Regions from separate parts of the Kocuria sp. ZOR0020 genome, predicted to be linked through region 2. Evidence: riboswitches for the same ligand, from Rfam matches in the RefSeq annotation. Region 2 holds a riboswitch; each other region holds the start of a gene.
What was found. A riboswitch is a leader RNA that binds a small molecule or an ion and turns the genes downstream of it on or off. The one in region 2 is predicted to bind S-adenosylmethionine.
Positions count from the first base shown of each region.

Region 1: linked by a shared signal. The riboswitch ahead of L979_RS13325 (bifunctional o-acetylhomoserine/o-acetylserine sulfhydrylase) and the one ahead of L979_RS02810 (O-acetylhomoserine aminocarboxypropyltransferase/cysteine synthase family protein) in region 2 are both predicted to bind S-adenosylmethionine.
Region 3: linked by a shared signal. The riboswitch ahead of metE (5-methyltetrahydropteroyltriglutamate--homocysteine S-methyltransferase) and the one ahead of L979_RS02810 (O-acetylhomoserine aminocarboxypropyltransferase/cysteine synthase family protein) in region 2 are both predicted to bind S-adenosylmethionine.
Region 4: linked by a shared signal. The riboswitch ahead of L979_RS03960 (LLM class flavin-dependent oxidoreductase) and the one ahead of L979_RS02810 (O-acetylhomoserine aminocarboxypropyltransferase/cysteine synthase family protein) in region 2 are both predicted to bind S-adenosylmethionine.

Region 1 covers NZ_JROX01000306.1:3-2,261, forward strand. Annotated here, with positions in the region: partial or broken gene L979_RS13320 (CPBP family intramembrane glutamic endopeptidase) at 1-721, shown strand, start outside; SAM riboswitch class IV at 796-910, shown strand; partial or broken gene L979_RS13325 (bifunctional o-acetylhomoserine/o-acetylserine sulfhydrylase) at 978-2,259, shown strand, end outside.
Region 2 covers NZ_JROX01000043.1:6,559-10,003, forward strand. Annotated here, with positions in the region: gene L979_RS02810 (O-acetylhomoserine aminocarboxypropyltransferase/cysteine synthase family protein) at 1-1,023, opposite strand, end outside; SAM riboswitch class IV at 1,073-1,182, opposite strand; gene L979_RS02815 (acyltransferase) at 1,217-2,509, opposite strand; gene L979_RS02820 (hypothetical protein) at 2,923-3,357, shown strand.
Region 3 covers NZ_JROX01000160.1:4,223-7,667, forward strand. Annotated here, with positions in the region: gene metE (5-methyltetrahydropteroyltriglutamate--homocysteine S-methyltransferase) at 1-1,196, opposite strand, end outside; SAM riboswitch class I at 1,310-1,402, opposite strand; gene L979_RS09945 (adenylosuccinate synthase) at 1,621-2,907, shown strand; gene L979_RS09950 (amino acid permease) at 3,029-3,445, shown strand, end outside.
Region 4 covers NZ_JROX01000054.1:32,186-35,630, forward strand. Annotated here, with positions in the region: gene L979_RS03955 (AMP-binding protein) at 1-546, opposite strand, end outside; SAM riboswitch class I at 557-672, opposite strand; SAM riboswitch class IV at 771-885, shown strand; gene L979_RS03960 (LLM class flavin-dependent oxidoreductase) at 967-2,388, shown strand; gene L979_RS03965 (acyl-CoA thioesterase) at 2,512-3,445, opposite strand, start outside.

The DNA.
Region 1 (2,259 bases), on a different contig from region 2:
TCTGTGGTTGCAGATCCTGGTGGTGCTGGGTGTTTCCGTGGGTGCCAGTGCCCTGTGGTCGGTGCTCAGCCTGGCGGAAGCTGCCACCACCACTGGGATTGCCGACTCCCAGGCCACCATGAACCGGGTCATGAGTGCCTCCCCGGTTTTTGATGTGCTGCGCCAGGTGCTCACCATCGTCTTGGCTTTTGTTCCGGTGGTGTTGGCGCTGTACTTCCTGGCAGGTTCTGCCGGTCAGCTCAGGACCGTGGTCCGCCGGATAGGCCTGGACTTCAAAGCACCACTGCCTGACCTGGCACTGGGTGCACTGCTGTTCCTGGTGATGGGTCTGGGCACCTTGGGGCTCTACCAAGCCGGCAGGGCGCTGGGCATCACGGCGGAACTGACCACCAATGCCGGGGGAACCGAGTGGTGGAACATCCTGCTGTTGGTGGCCCAGGCTCTGCGGCACTCCCTGGTGGAGGAAGTCATTGTGGTGGCCTTCCTGGCCGACCGTCTGCTGCGGGTGGGCTGGAGCTGGCCGATGGTGCTGATCGGTACGGCGCTGCTGCGCGGCAGCTACCACCTCTACCAAGGCTTAGGCCCGGCGTTGGGCAACGTGGTCATGGGGCTGGTGTTCCTGTGGATCTACCGGCGCACGGGACGGATCATGCCGCTGGTGATTGCCCACTTCCTGCTGGATGCCGTGGGGTTCTTGGCAGGAGCCTGGTTCTTCGGCTGAGATCCGGGGTCACACCGGGGGCGTCGTCGTGATCCGGGTTGCAGATCACTCCGCCCACACCGGAGAATGAAGGCGGTCACGAGAGCCAGCGTCAAGCCCCAGCTTGCTGGCCGGCAACCCTCCAACCGCGGTGGGGTGCCCTGGGTGAGGACCGGGCCGGATACAAACGTGTTCCGGCAAGCGCGGGTCGCGGACCCGGGGTGGCACTGGGACCGTGCCGGGCCCGGCTCACGACCCCTGAGACCAGGAGCCACCGATGAGCGACTCTCCCACCCCGGCCAACCCCGCAGGCTGGAACTTCGAAACCCGTCAGATCCACGCCGGACAGGCCCCGGATCCCGGATCCGGCGCGCGGGCGCTGCCCATCCAGCAGACCACGTCCTTTGTGTTTCCCGACTCCGCCACCGCCGCCGGCCGTTTTGCGCTGCAGGAACTCGGCCCCATTTACACGCGCTTGACCAACCCCACCGTGGAAGTGGTGGAGAACCGTGTGGCCTCCCTGGAGGGCGGTGTTGCTGCGGTCATGGTTGCTTCCGGGCAGGCGGCCACCTCGTATGCGATCTTGAACATCGCCGGTAGCGGTGACCACGTTGTGGCCAGTGCCTCTCTTTACGGCGGAACCTTCAACCTGTTCAAGTACACCTTGGCCAAACTGGGCATTGAGGTCACCTTTGTGACCGAACCGGCGGACCCGCAAGCGTGGGCCGCAGCCGTGCAGCCCAACACCAAGGCGTTCTTTGCAGAAACCATCCCCAACCCGCGTGGAGATGTCCTGGACATCCAGGCCGTGGCGGAGGCCGCTCATGCTGCCGAGGTGCCGCTGATCGTGGACAACACGGTGGCCACCCCGTACCTGCTGCGCCCCATCGAATGGGGTGCGGATGTGGTGGTGCATTCGGCCACCAAGTTCCTGGGTGGGCACGGGACGTCCATCGGCGGGTTCGTGGTGGACTCCGGGAACTTCGACTACACCCGGTACCCGGACCGGTTCCCCGAGTTCGTCACCCCGGATCCGTCCTACAACAACATTGTGTTCGGAGAGGTTTTCGGTGCCGATGGCCCATTCGGAGCCAACGTGTCCTACGCCTTCAAGGTCCGCACCCAACTGTTGCGTGACCTAGGTGCCTCCATTGCACCCTTCAACGCCTTCCTGATCGAACAGGGCATTGAAACGCTGTCCCTGCGCATGGACCGCCACGTCTCCAATGCCGCAGCGGTGGCACAGTGGCTGCAGGGGCGCGACGACGTCGTGTCCGTCACCTACGCCGGACTGGAATCCTCCCCGTGGTTCACCACCGCGCAGAAGTACCTGCCCCAGGGGGCCGGGTCCATTGTGGGATTCGAGCTCACAGGAGGGGCTGCCGCCGGTCAGGCCTTTGCCGATGCGTTGGTGTTGCACTCCAACGTGGCGAACATCGGGGACGTCCGCTCCTTGGTGATCCACCCGGCCTCCACCACCCACGCCCAGCTCAGCGCACAGGAGCAGGCCGATGCCGGGGTGCAGCCGGGCTTTGTCCGCCTCTCCGTGGGGCTCGAGC
Region 2 (3,445 bases):
GGCCGAGCCCTCCACGGCAGGGTGGTGAACAGTGCGGACGGCGGGGTGACAGGCCAGGAACCGCGCGATCTGCGTTGCCGAATCCGTGTGCCGACGGACCCTGAGATCCAAGGTTTCCAGGCCCTGAATGATCTGGGAGGCGTTGAACGGAGAGAGTGTGAGCCCCAGGTCATGAACGAACTTGGCGCGGCACAGGTGAAGGAACGGTGATCCGCCGCGGCACTTGTCCACCAGGCTCACATGACCGAAACGTTCACGGGCCTGGGTGAATTGTGGCCACCGCTCGGGTTCCCGCTCCCAGTCGAAGCGTCCCGAGTCCACGATCACTCCAGCCAGTGCTGTTCCGTGGCCACCCAGGAACTTGGTGGCCGAGTGCACCACAATGTCTGCGCCGTGCTCGAACGGGCGGTAGAGCACCGGCGTGGCCAGGGTGTTGTCCACCACCACCGGGATGCCGTTGTCATGGGCGATCTGGGCAATCGCATCCAGGTCCGCCAGTGTGGACAGCGGGTTGCCAATGGACTCCAGGAAGAACCCACGGGTCTGCGGTGTGAGGGCCTGGGCCCACTGCGCTGAGTCCGCGGGATCCACGTAGGTGACGGTGACTCCCAGATCAGCCAAGGTGTCCCCCAGCAGATCAACGGTACCACCGTAGATTTTTTCCGAAACCACCAGGTGTTTGCCCGGGCCGGTGCTGACCAGGGCCAGAAGTGCTGCGGCCACGGCGGACTGCCCGGAGCCCAACGCCAAACCAGCCAGACCGCCCTCCAGATCGGCCACCCGAGTTTCCAGCACCGCCACCGTGGGGTTACCAGTCCTGGAATAGGTGAAGCCCGGTTGGGTCTGGGCAAACATTGCCGCCGCAGATGCGTGGTCGGGGAACTCGAAGGCCGATGACTGATAGATCGGGACGGGCAGAGTGGCCTGGGTGGGGGCATCAGCCGCCCCTGCACGGCCAGCGTGAATCTGGCGGGTGGCCAAGGACGACGAACCGTTGATGTCAGCCGATGGGGAGAGAGTCATGCGTAGGAACTCCGTGGTGCAGTGTTCTTGACCTGCACAGTTACCCACGGGAATGTTCGTGCGCTGCGGGCGTAGCAGGCCACTTCGTCATCCGAACCACCCGTGAACATGGGGTTGGTGTGCGCTCAAGTCGGAGCTTGGCGAACGCATCTCGTGAAGCTCGATCAGTTTAACCCACCACAAGGTCCCCTGGTCAACACGGAGAACCATGACGGCGGGCAGGCGGGCGAACACGACGTAACAGTCCCACTGCCACCACATGAGCCACGGCACCACCCAGAACCAACCACGGTGTGAACAGGAAACGAATTTCCAGAACGGCGGGCACCACCACCAGCACCAGCGCGATCAGAACTGGCAGCCAAGTCACCGGAGAACGGGAGTCAACCGAGGATCTGGCCTCCACCGAACCCGCCAGAGGCACCACCGCCAGAACGGCCACCCAACAGATCGCGGCCAACGGCACACGCCACAACCACCACGCAGCGCTGTCCACGGCAGGTTCCGGCCCACCCACAAGCCACCACACGGCCATGACACACACGATCACCGGCAGGTGCCACAGGTAGAGGGTGACCGGCCGGGACCCGATCACCCACGCCACGGTCTGAATGGGCTTGTGACGCATCAGCCGATCCAAGAGCGGGGTGAGCAACTGCAGCAGGCACGCTTGGCTGAGCCCCAGCAGGAACAGGGCCATGGTGGGTGGGTTGAGATTGGTCAGCATGTCCCGGGACCACGCAGGCATGGACGTCAACACCGCAAGTCCCAGGTATCCGGCCGCAGCCATGACCACCAGGAGCCAGGGTGGACACCGCCCAAAAGTTCCGTCAGCACGCAAATACCCCAGTTGGTGAATGGCCACCCAGACAGGGCCCAGCCCCAACAGACCCCACCAGGGCTGACCGGTACCGACCCGAATCAGTTCCACCATGACCACCGCCGCCAACAACACCCCCAGGCTCAGGTACGGACGACGCCGGTGGGCCGCCGTCGTCAGAGGAACTGCAGCCATGCACAGCCCATAGGCACCCAGGAACCACAGGTGCATGCCGATGCCGGGAAGTGCTGCGTTGACGTAGTCCGACGGCGCGCCCACAACGCGCGCCGCACCGTAGGCAAGGGCCAGAAACACCCACAGGGCGGCCGCCGGTTGGGCAAGCTTCAGCAATCGGGCTCGGACCCAGCCTGCAGGTGACGTGGAATCGCGTCCGTGGTGGGTGCTGCGGGCCCGATTCCAGGACACCGCGGATGCATAACCTCCCACCACAAAAAACAGCGGCATGATCTGCACCAAACACGTCACCCACCAGAACCAGGGGTAGAGCGTAGGCACCATGACGTTGGAGACCCCACCCGTTGCGGGATCAGTCACCAAGGTGACCAGCAAAATGTGGGCACACACCACAAAGGCCAGAGCCGCCACACGGGCGGCATCCACCGCCAGGTCTCGGCCGGCAAGCCGTGGATCCACGGATCCGGCCATGTCCTGTTCCCCTCTGATCGGATGCACTCCGGGCGGTGACCTGAGAAGTCTGTCAAACACGGTCACCCGAGACCCCACGCAACCCCCATGTGACGTGCTGGAAATAGCCCGGACGCCAACCCGCACCAGGGGTGCCATTCCGTCAGACCGCCAGACACAACCAACGGCATATGAGCTTGTCACCGTCTCGTTACTCAAAAGTAGTTGTCATGTCCACATGTGGGGTAATTCACCTTGCAACAGCCCTGTACGGAGGCCATTGCGGTGGCCTAGTCTTGAGGTGGGTTGCGTTCCACAACGGCGTCGACACACCCCTGTGCCCGGCACCTGAATGGGTGCCTTCACCACCGCCCATCCGGACCGGTCACCCACGAACGCCCACACGCAACACCCACCCCCATGGAGTTGAGAAGATGCCAACCTCCTCACAGCGCACGGCTCGGCTTGGCTCGCCGAACTCGAGCAGCAGTGACCTGCGGGCACCTGAGTGCCAACAGTGCACCACGGACTATTACCTCAAGTTCATGGCGATCGTGCCCACGGCAACCGCCACCTCCGCCCCTGCACGCAGCACCGGTATCAAGAAATTCCGGGACATGATCAGCGCATTGCGCTCCAGCGCCGCTGAATCCGTGCCCGGCGGGACCGTGAAGTACTTCTGCCAAAAATGTGGTGCCTTCAACCACCATGAGTTCCCGCGCGGTTGGGAACCGGCAACCCACGAGCTGAGCCCCACGGAAGTTGAGCAACTGCCCACCGTCTACGTGGGTCCTGGGGAATCACGGCAAGTTCGTGAGATCCCCGAGCTGCTGCGGCGCGCCCGCCACCGCGTGGCCGCCTCCGCCTGAAACCGCCGCCAACAGTCAGCTGTCTGCCAGAATTGGCACAGCAGAAGCCTGGCACCACCTGCCTACGCTGCTGCGTGACCTCCACTCG
Region 3 (3,445 bases), on a different contig from region 2:
CCTTCCAGGGCCTGGTCTGAGAGCTTTTGCGCCCAGTAGGACTCCAGCGCGCGCTTGAGTTCACGATTGGGGCCCAGGCGGGGGTATCCCAGGACAGTGGCGGACGGGAAGGCGGCGGAATTGTTCTCCTGAGCGCTGTGCTGAGTGTTCACGGTGGTCTCCTGATGGGTGGTGAGGTGGATGGATTGGGTTCGAATTGAGGTGTGCTGTTGCTGAAACCTGCCGTTCGGCACGGGCAACGGGGCAGTCATGTCGTCAGCCGGTGGTGGCACCGGCCGGGGGAGATCCAAGCGCTCCAGAACATCCAGAGCTGCCTGGTGTTCGTTGAACGTGTAGAGGTGCAGACCAGGGGCGCCGGCATCCAAGGCTGCGCGGGCGGTGAGCACCGCGTTGTCCACGCCGATCCGGTGCCGCTGAGCATCCGAATCCGCTGTTTCCAGGGCATGGGCCAGAGCGGGGTCGGGCTCCAGGCCGGCCAGTTGGCACACCTTCAGATAGCGGCGCAGATTGGTCACGGGGAGGATGCCCGGCACCACGGGAAGCTCAACGCCGGCGCGGCGTGCCCCGTGGAGAAAGAGGGCGTAGTCATCCGGTTGCCGGTACACCTGCGTGATCGCAAAGTCCGCACCGGCCCGTTGCTTGGACAGCAGGACCTCCAGGTCCTGGTGAACGCTCACCGATTCGGGATGTTTGATCGGGTAGGCGGCAACACCCACGGAGACACGTCCGGCGCACAACACCGCCGCCCGGTCCGCCTCCACCTGGCGGACCAGATCCACCAGGTGCCGGGCGTAGGGAAGTTCGTCCTCGGCAGGCTCTGGGGTCTGCGCGGGGCGGTCGCCCCGCAGAGCCAGGATGCCGCGAACACCCACGTCCAGCAGTTCATGCAGCAGCTCGGTCAGCTGCGCCTCCGTGGATCCTGTGCTCAACACGTGTGCCAGGGGCTTGAAGGGTGTGGCGTGGACCAGGTGATTGAGCAGGGACAGTGCCCGGCGTCGTCGTTGCCCGTCCGTGCCCGCGGTCACGGACACGTAATCGGGGGCTGTGGGTTCCAACTGCGCCAATGTGGCCAACAGTGATTCCCTGCTGGCTTCACTCCGGGGCGGAAACAATTCGTAGGACAGTGCGGGGGTGGACTGCGCCGCCGCTGCTGACGGTTGACCTACTGGCCGTGGGATGTGGTGGGGGTGTGGCACCGCGCGGGTCTCCTTCTAGTGAACCCCGACAGAGGGTGCACGGGACCTACGGCCCGCCTGTCGCGCCTTCAACGGCTAAGGACGACGGTCCGGGGACCACGGAACACGGTTCAGCTCCATCGGTCCTGGCGGGAGCACCGTTCCTGAAAACAGGATGGTTGCTGCGGCGTCGACGAGCCAGGTCTCTCAGCCGCTCTGGATAGATAGCCAAATCAGTATAAGCCGATCGCCAAGGTTTCCGCAAGGACTCTGCCGTGAGGTATTTCCTCTTGTGACGCGCACTGTCACGGTGGGCCGTGGGCTGGGTGGTTCGGAATGCTGTCCCAGAACTCACCTCCCGGGTGTGGCAGTCGGCGCGCTAGACTCGGGCAGTACACGACCGCAGACCGGTGCCATCCGCGCCGAACTCAGGAGCGCATCAGATATGCCAGCGATCTCGATCGTCGGAGCCCAGTGGGGCGATGAAGGCAAGGGCAAGGCCACAGACATCTTGGGTGGCCGTGTTGATTTTGTGGTCAAACCCAATGGTGGCAACAACGCAGGTCACACGGTGGTTGTTGGCAGTGCGAAGTTCGAGCTCAAGCTCCTTCCCGCCGGTATCCTCTCCGAGCAGGCCACCCCTGTGATCGGCAACGGCGTGGTGGTCAACCCGCAGGCGTTGTTCGAGGAGATCGACGGCCTTGAAGCCCGCGGGGCGGACACCTCCAAGCTGCGCATCTCCGCCAACGCACACCTGGTGGCCCCGTACCACCAGACCATGGACCAGGTCACCGAACGGTTCCTGGGCAAGCGGGCCATTGGCACCACCGGGCGGGGCATCGGCCCGGCCTACATGGACAAGGTGGGCCGCCTGGGCATCCGGGTGCAGGACGTGCTGGATGAATCCATCCTGACCCAGAAGATCGAGGGCGCCCTGCGGCAGAAGAACGAGCTCCTGGTCAAGCTCTACAACCGCCGCGCGATCGACACCCAGGAAGTGGTGGACTACTTCATGGGCTACGCGGATCGCCTGGCCCCCATGATCGTGGACTCCACCCGGCTGCTCAACGACGGCCTGGATGCAGGCAAGACCGTTCTGCTGGAAGGCGGTCAGGCCACGTTCCTGGACGTGGACCACGGCACCTACCCCTTTGTGACCTCCTCCAACCCGTCCACCGGCGGGGCTTGTGTGGGGGCTGGCATCGGCCCCACCCGGATGACCCGCTCCATCGGCATCATCAAGGCCTACACCACCCGCGTGGGTGCCGGTCCGTTCCCCACCGAGTTGTTCGACGACTGGGGTGAGCGCCTGCGCACCGTGGGTGGCGAGTTCGGCGTGAACACCGGCCGTCCGCGGCGCACCGGGTGGTACGACGCCGTCATGGCCCGCCACGCCTCACGGATCAACGGCTTCACGGACTACTTCCTGACCAAGCTGGATGTTCTGACCGGCATTGAGTCCATCCCGGTGTGCGTGGCCTATGAGGTGGACGGTGTGCGCCATGACGAAATGCCCATGACCCAGACCGAGTTCCATCACGCCAAGCCGATCTTTGAGAACTTTGCGGGGTGGACCGAGGACATCTCGGGTGCCCGTTCCATCGAGGACCTTCCGGCCAACGCCCAGACCTATGTGCGCGAACTGGAAGCCATGTCCGGCACCCGGATCTCCGCAATCGGCGTCGGGCCGGACCGTGAGCACACCATTGAGGTGCGCGACCTCATCGACTGACAAGTCCGCCAACGTTTGACAGGCAAATGACCGTTTCGGGGCAACCGAGGCGGTCATTTGCCTGTCAAACGGAGTACGCTTCGGCTGAAATCCACGCACTTCCCTGACCGATAGGCGCGCCATGTCCGTGAACTCCTCTCCAGAACTGGAGACCCAACCTGAGGGTGAGGGACTGCGGCGCAGTCTGCACACCCGCCACATGACCATGATCGCCATGGGTGGCGCCATCGGCACCGGGTTGTTCGTTGCCTCCGGCAACTCCATCAACACGGCGGGCCCGGGTGGCGCGCTGGTGGCCTACATCGCCATCGGACTGATGGTGTACCTGCTGATGATGTCCTTGGGCGAGATGTCCGCCTGGCGGCCCACCGCAGGTTCCTTCGGAGATCACGCGGGACGCTACGTGTCGCCGTCGTTCGGGTTTGCGATCGGCTGGAACTACTGGTTCAACTGGGCCATCACCCTGGCCGCGGAGCTGGTGGCTGCAGCCCTGGTGATGCGCTACTGGTTCCCGGACGTCCCGGCGTGGATCTGGTCT
Region 4 (3,445 bases), on a different contig from region 2:
CAAGGCTTCCGCGGAGAACCCGCCGAAGACCAGTGAGTGGATGGCGCCGATGCGCGCGCAGGCCAACGTCATGATCACGGTCTCCGGGATCACGGGCAGGTAGATTACCACGCGGTCGCCCTTGACCACACCCAAATCGGTCAAGGCGTGAGAGGCGCGGGCCACCTCCCGTTGCAGGTCAGCGTAGGTGTAGACCAACCTGTCGCCGGGCTCGCCCTCAAAGTACAGGGCCACGTGGTCCCCGCGGCCGGCCTCCACATGACGATCCACGCAGTTGTGGGCCACGTTGAGCTTGCCGCCTTCAAACCAGGCGATTTCAGGGACCGAGTAGGTGGGGTTGCCGTCCTGGTCCTCACCGATCACCTGTGGTTTCTCGAAGCGGTGGGTGGTGTGCCACGGTTCTGCCCAGTCCAGGCGGGATGCCTGGGCGGCCCAGAAGTCAATCCGGGCATCATCAGAGATCAACGCCGGATTGGGCGTGGGGTTCGCCGGATCGGAGAACGACTGTTCGCTCTGGTTGGTGGCGGCGGGCAAGCTCGAAGACATCAGCAATCACACTCCATCGGTCCTGGCATTAGCACCGAGTGCAGGCACCGCGGGTTGTGACGGTGCTGGCTGCAGGGTTGCTGCGGCGTCGACGAGCCAGGTCTCTTGAGCCGCTCTGGATGGGAACCACAGTCATTGAACTCTGAGTCCGGGGACCGGAGCAAATCAGTTCAGCGCCGAGTTCGCGCGGCACCTGCGTCGTCGTTATGCTGTTGAACCAGAACGATCATGAGTTCCGGCGCGTAGCCCTGGCTGGCCGGACGGCAACCCTCTCCCGTAGCGGGGTGCCCCAGGTGAGGATCGGGCCGCACGCAATACCGCGTGTGGCAAGTACGGCGTACCCAAGCGCTGGACCCGCAGGATGGTCACCGCAGGTGGCGCACGGGGCGTGGGTCTGAGCAGACTCCTAGGAGACCTCGCCTGAGCAAGCGGATTTCCCTCAACGCATTCGACATGACCTGTGTGGGCCACCAGAGCTTTGGCCTGTGGCGTCACCCGCGCTCGCGGGCCACCGAGTACAACACGATCGAGTACTGGACGGACCTGGCCAAGACCCTGGAGCGCGGCAAGTTCGATGCCCTGTTCCTGGCGGACGTGGTGGGGATCTATGACGTCTACAAGAACTCCGCGGCACCATCCATTGCCGACGGCGCACAGGTTCCGGTCAACGATCCCTTCATGCAGATCTCCGCCATGGCGGCAGTGACCAAGAGCTTGGGCTTCGGCGTGACCAGCGCTGTGACGTACGAGCAGCCCTACACGCTGGCCCGTAAGTACGCCACGCTGGACCACCTGACCCGCGGGCGTGTGGGCTTCAACGTGGTGACCTCCTACCTGGCATCGGCCGCCGAGAACCAGGGGCTGCCGCACCAGATCGAACACGATCTACGTTACGAGATCGCCGATGAGTTCCTGGACGTCTGCTACAAGCTCTGGGAAGGATCCTGGGAGGACGGTGCTGTGGTCAAGGACCTGGAGCGCGGTCTGTACGCAGATCCCAACCTGGTCCACCCCATCCAGCATTACGGCAAGCACTTCACCGTGCCCGGAGCCGCCCTGACCGAGCCCAGCCCGCAGCGCACTCCACTGATTTTCCAGGCCGGCGCTTCCTCCCGCGGCCAGGCCTTTGCCGGCAAGCACGCGGAGGCCGCCTTCATCACCGCCCTGCGCCCGGATCTGACCCGATACATGACGGATCGTTTCCGGGACAAGGTGGAGGACGCCGGCCGTGACCGGGACGACCTGAAGATTTACGCCATGCTCTCCGTCGTCGTGGATGAGACCGACGCCGAGGCCGAGGCCAAGTACCGCGACTATCTGCAGTACGTGAACCTGGAGTCCTCCCAGGCGATCATCGGCGGCTGGTCCGGGGTGGACCTGTCCCAGTTCGACGAGGACGAGGTGCTCAAGTACGTCCAGACCGAGTCCATCCAGTCCTTCCTGGCGCCCTTCACCATGCAGGACAAGTCCCGCGAGTGGACCCGGCGGGACATCGCCGCTCACTGCGCGATCGGCGGCATGGGTTCGGTGCTGGTGGGCTCCCCGGAGACCGTGGCGGATCAGCTGGAGACCTGGATCGACGACGGCGGCCTGGACGGCATCAACCTGGCGTACCACGTCTCCCCGGGCTCGTTCGAGGACTTCGTGGACTACGTGGTGCCTGAGCTGCAGAAGCGTGGGCGCTACCGGACCGAGTACGAGGGCTCCACCTTGCGGGAGAACCTCTACGGTGCCGGTCAGTCCAAGGTGCTGGACACCCACCCGGCGGCCAAGTACCGCGGCGCGTTCGTGGATGCACCCACCACGGCCAACACCCCGGCACGGGACCTGGCCCAGGCCTGACTCTTTCCCCTCCCGCTCCGCCGCGTAGGAGTCACCCACTTCTCCGCCGAGTAGGCCGTTTGATCGCTGCTGACTACGTCAGGGGCGATCAAACGGCCTACTCGGCGGGTGGGGATGAGGGGCTCAATCCTCCAGCATGTGGTTCGGCAGGCGGTTGCCCGGGGCGCGGCCGCGGATCTCCAACATGTCCCGGGCCAGCTGCCACAGGCGCTTGTCCTCATCCGTGACAGGTTCCCAGGCGGGGATGGGGATGGAGGTGCCTTCGTCGTCGCGAGCCACCATGACGGTGATGCAATTGGTGGTCACCGCCAGCTCCTGCCCCTTGGGATCCCCGGAGCGGACCTCCACCCAGATGTGCATGCCCTTGTTGCCGGTGTAAACCAGGCGGGCGTCCACCTCCACCATGTCCCCGATGTGCAGCGGCTGCAGGAACCGGATGCCGCCGGAGAACACCGCCACGGTGTCCTTGCCGCAGTAGCGTGTGGCGCACAGGTAGGCGGCCTCGTCCATCCATTCCATGACGATTCCACCGTGGACCTTCCCGCCCCAGTTCACGTCCGTGGGTGAGGCCAGGAACCGTAAGATCACACGCTCGGCCTCACCTTCGACGGCAGGGGATTGGGCAGCCAACAGGTCAGTGATCTCATCCCGGATGGGGATGCGATCCAGTGCGTACTGTTGTGCCAGTTCTTGCTCCAGGGTCTGCGGGGTGAAGGTGGGCACGGGAGTGGCCTTGCCGTCGTCGTCAACGGCCACAAAAATCACCAGGCAGCGGGCGCGTTCCTCGAACTTGCCGGATTTGGGATCACCTGAACGGACCACGGTGCTGACGTGCATGGATGAGCGGCCGGTGTGCAGAACTGTGCCGGTGACCTCCACCATCTCGCCAACCTGAACCGGGTAGCGGAAGTGGATGTTTCCCACGTAGGCCGTCACGCAGTAGGCGCCCGCCCAGGCGGTGGCTGCGGCAAAGGCGGCCTTGTCCACCCACTCCAGAACCCGGCCGGCGTCAACCGTGCCGGAATGTCCAAGGTCGGTGGGAGCAGCCAGGAAACGC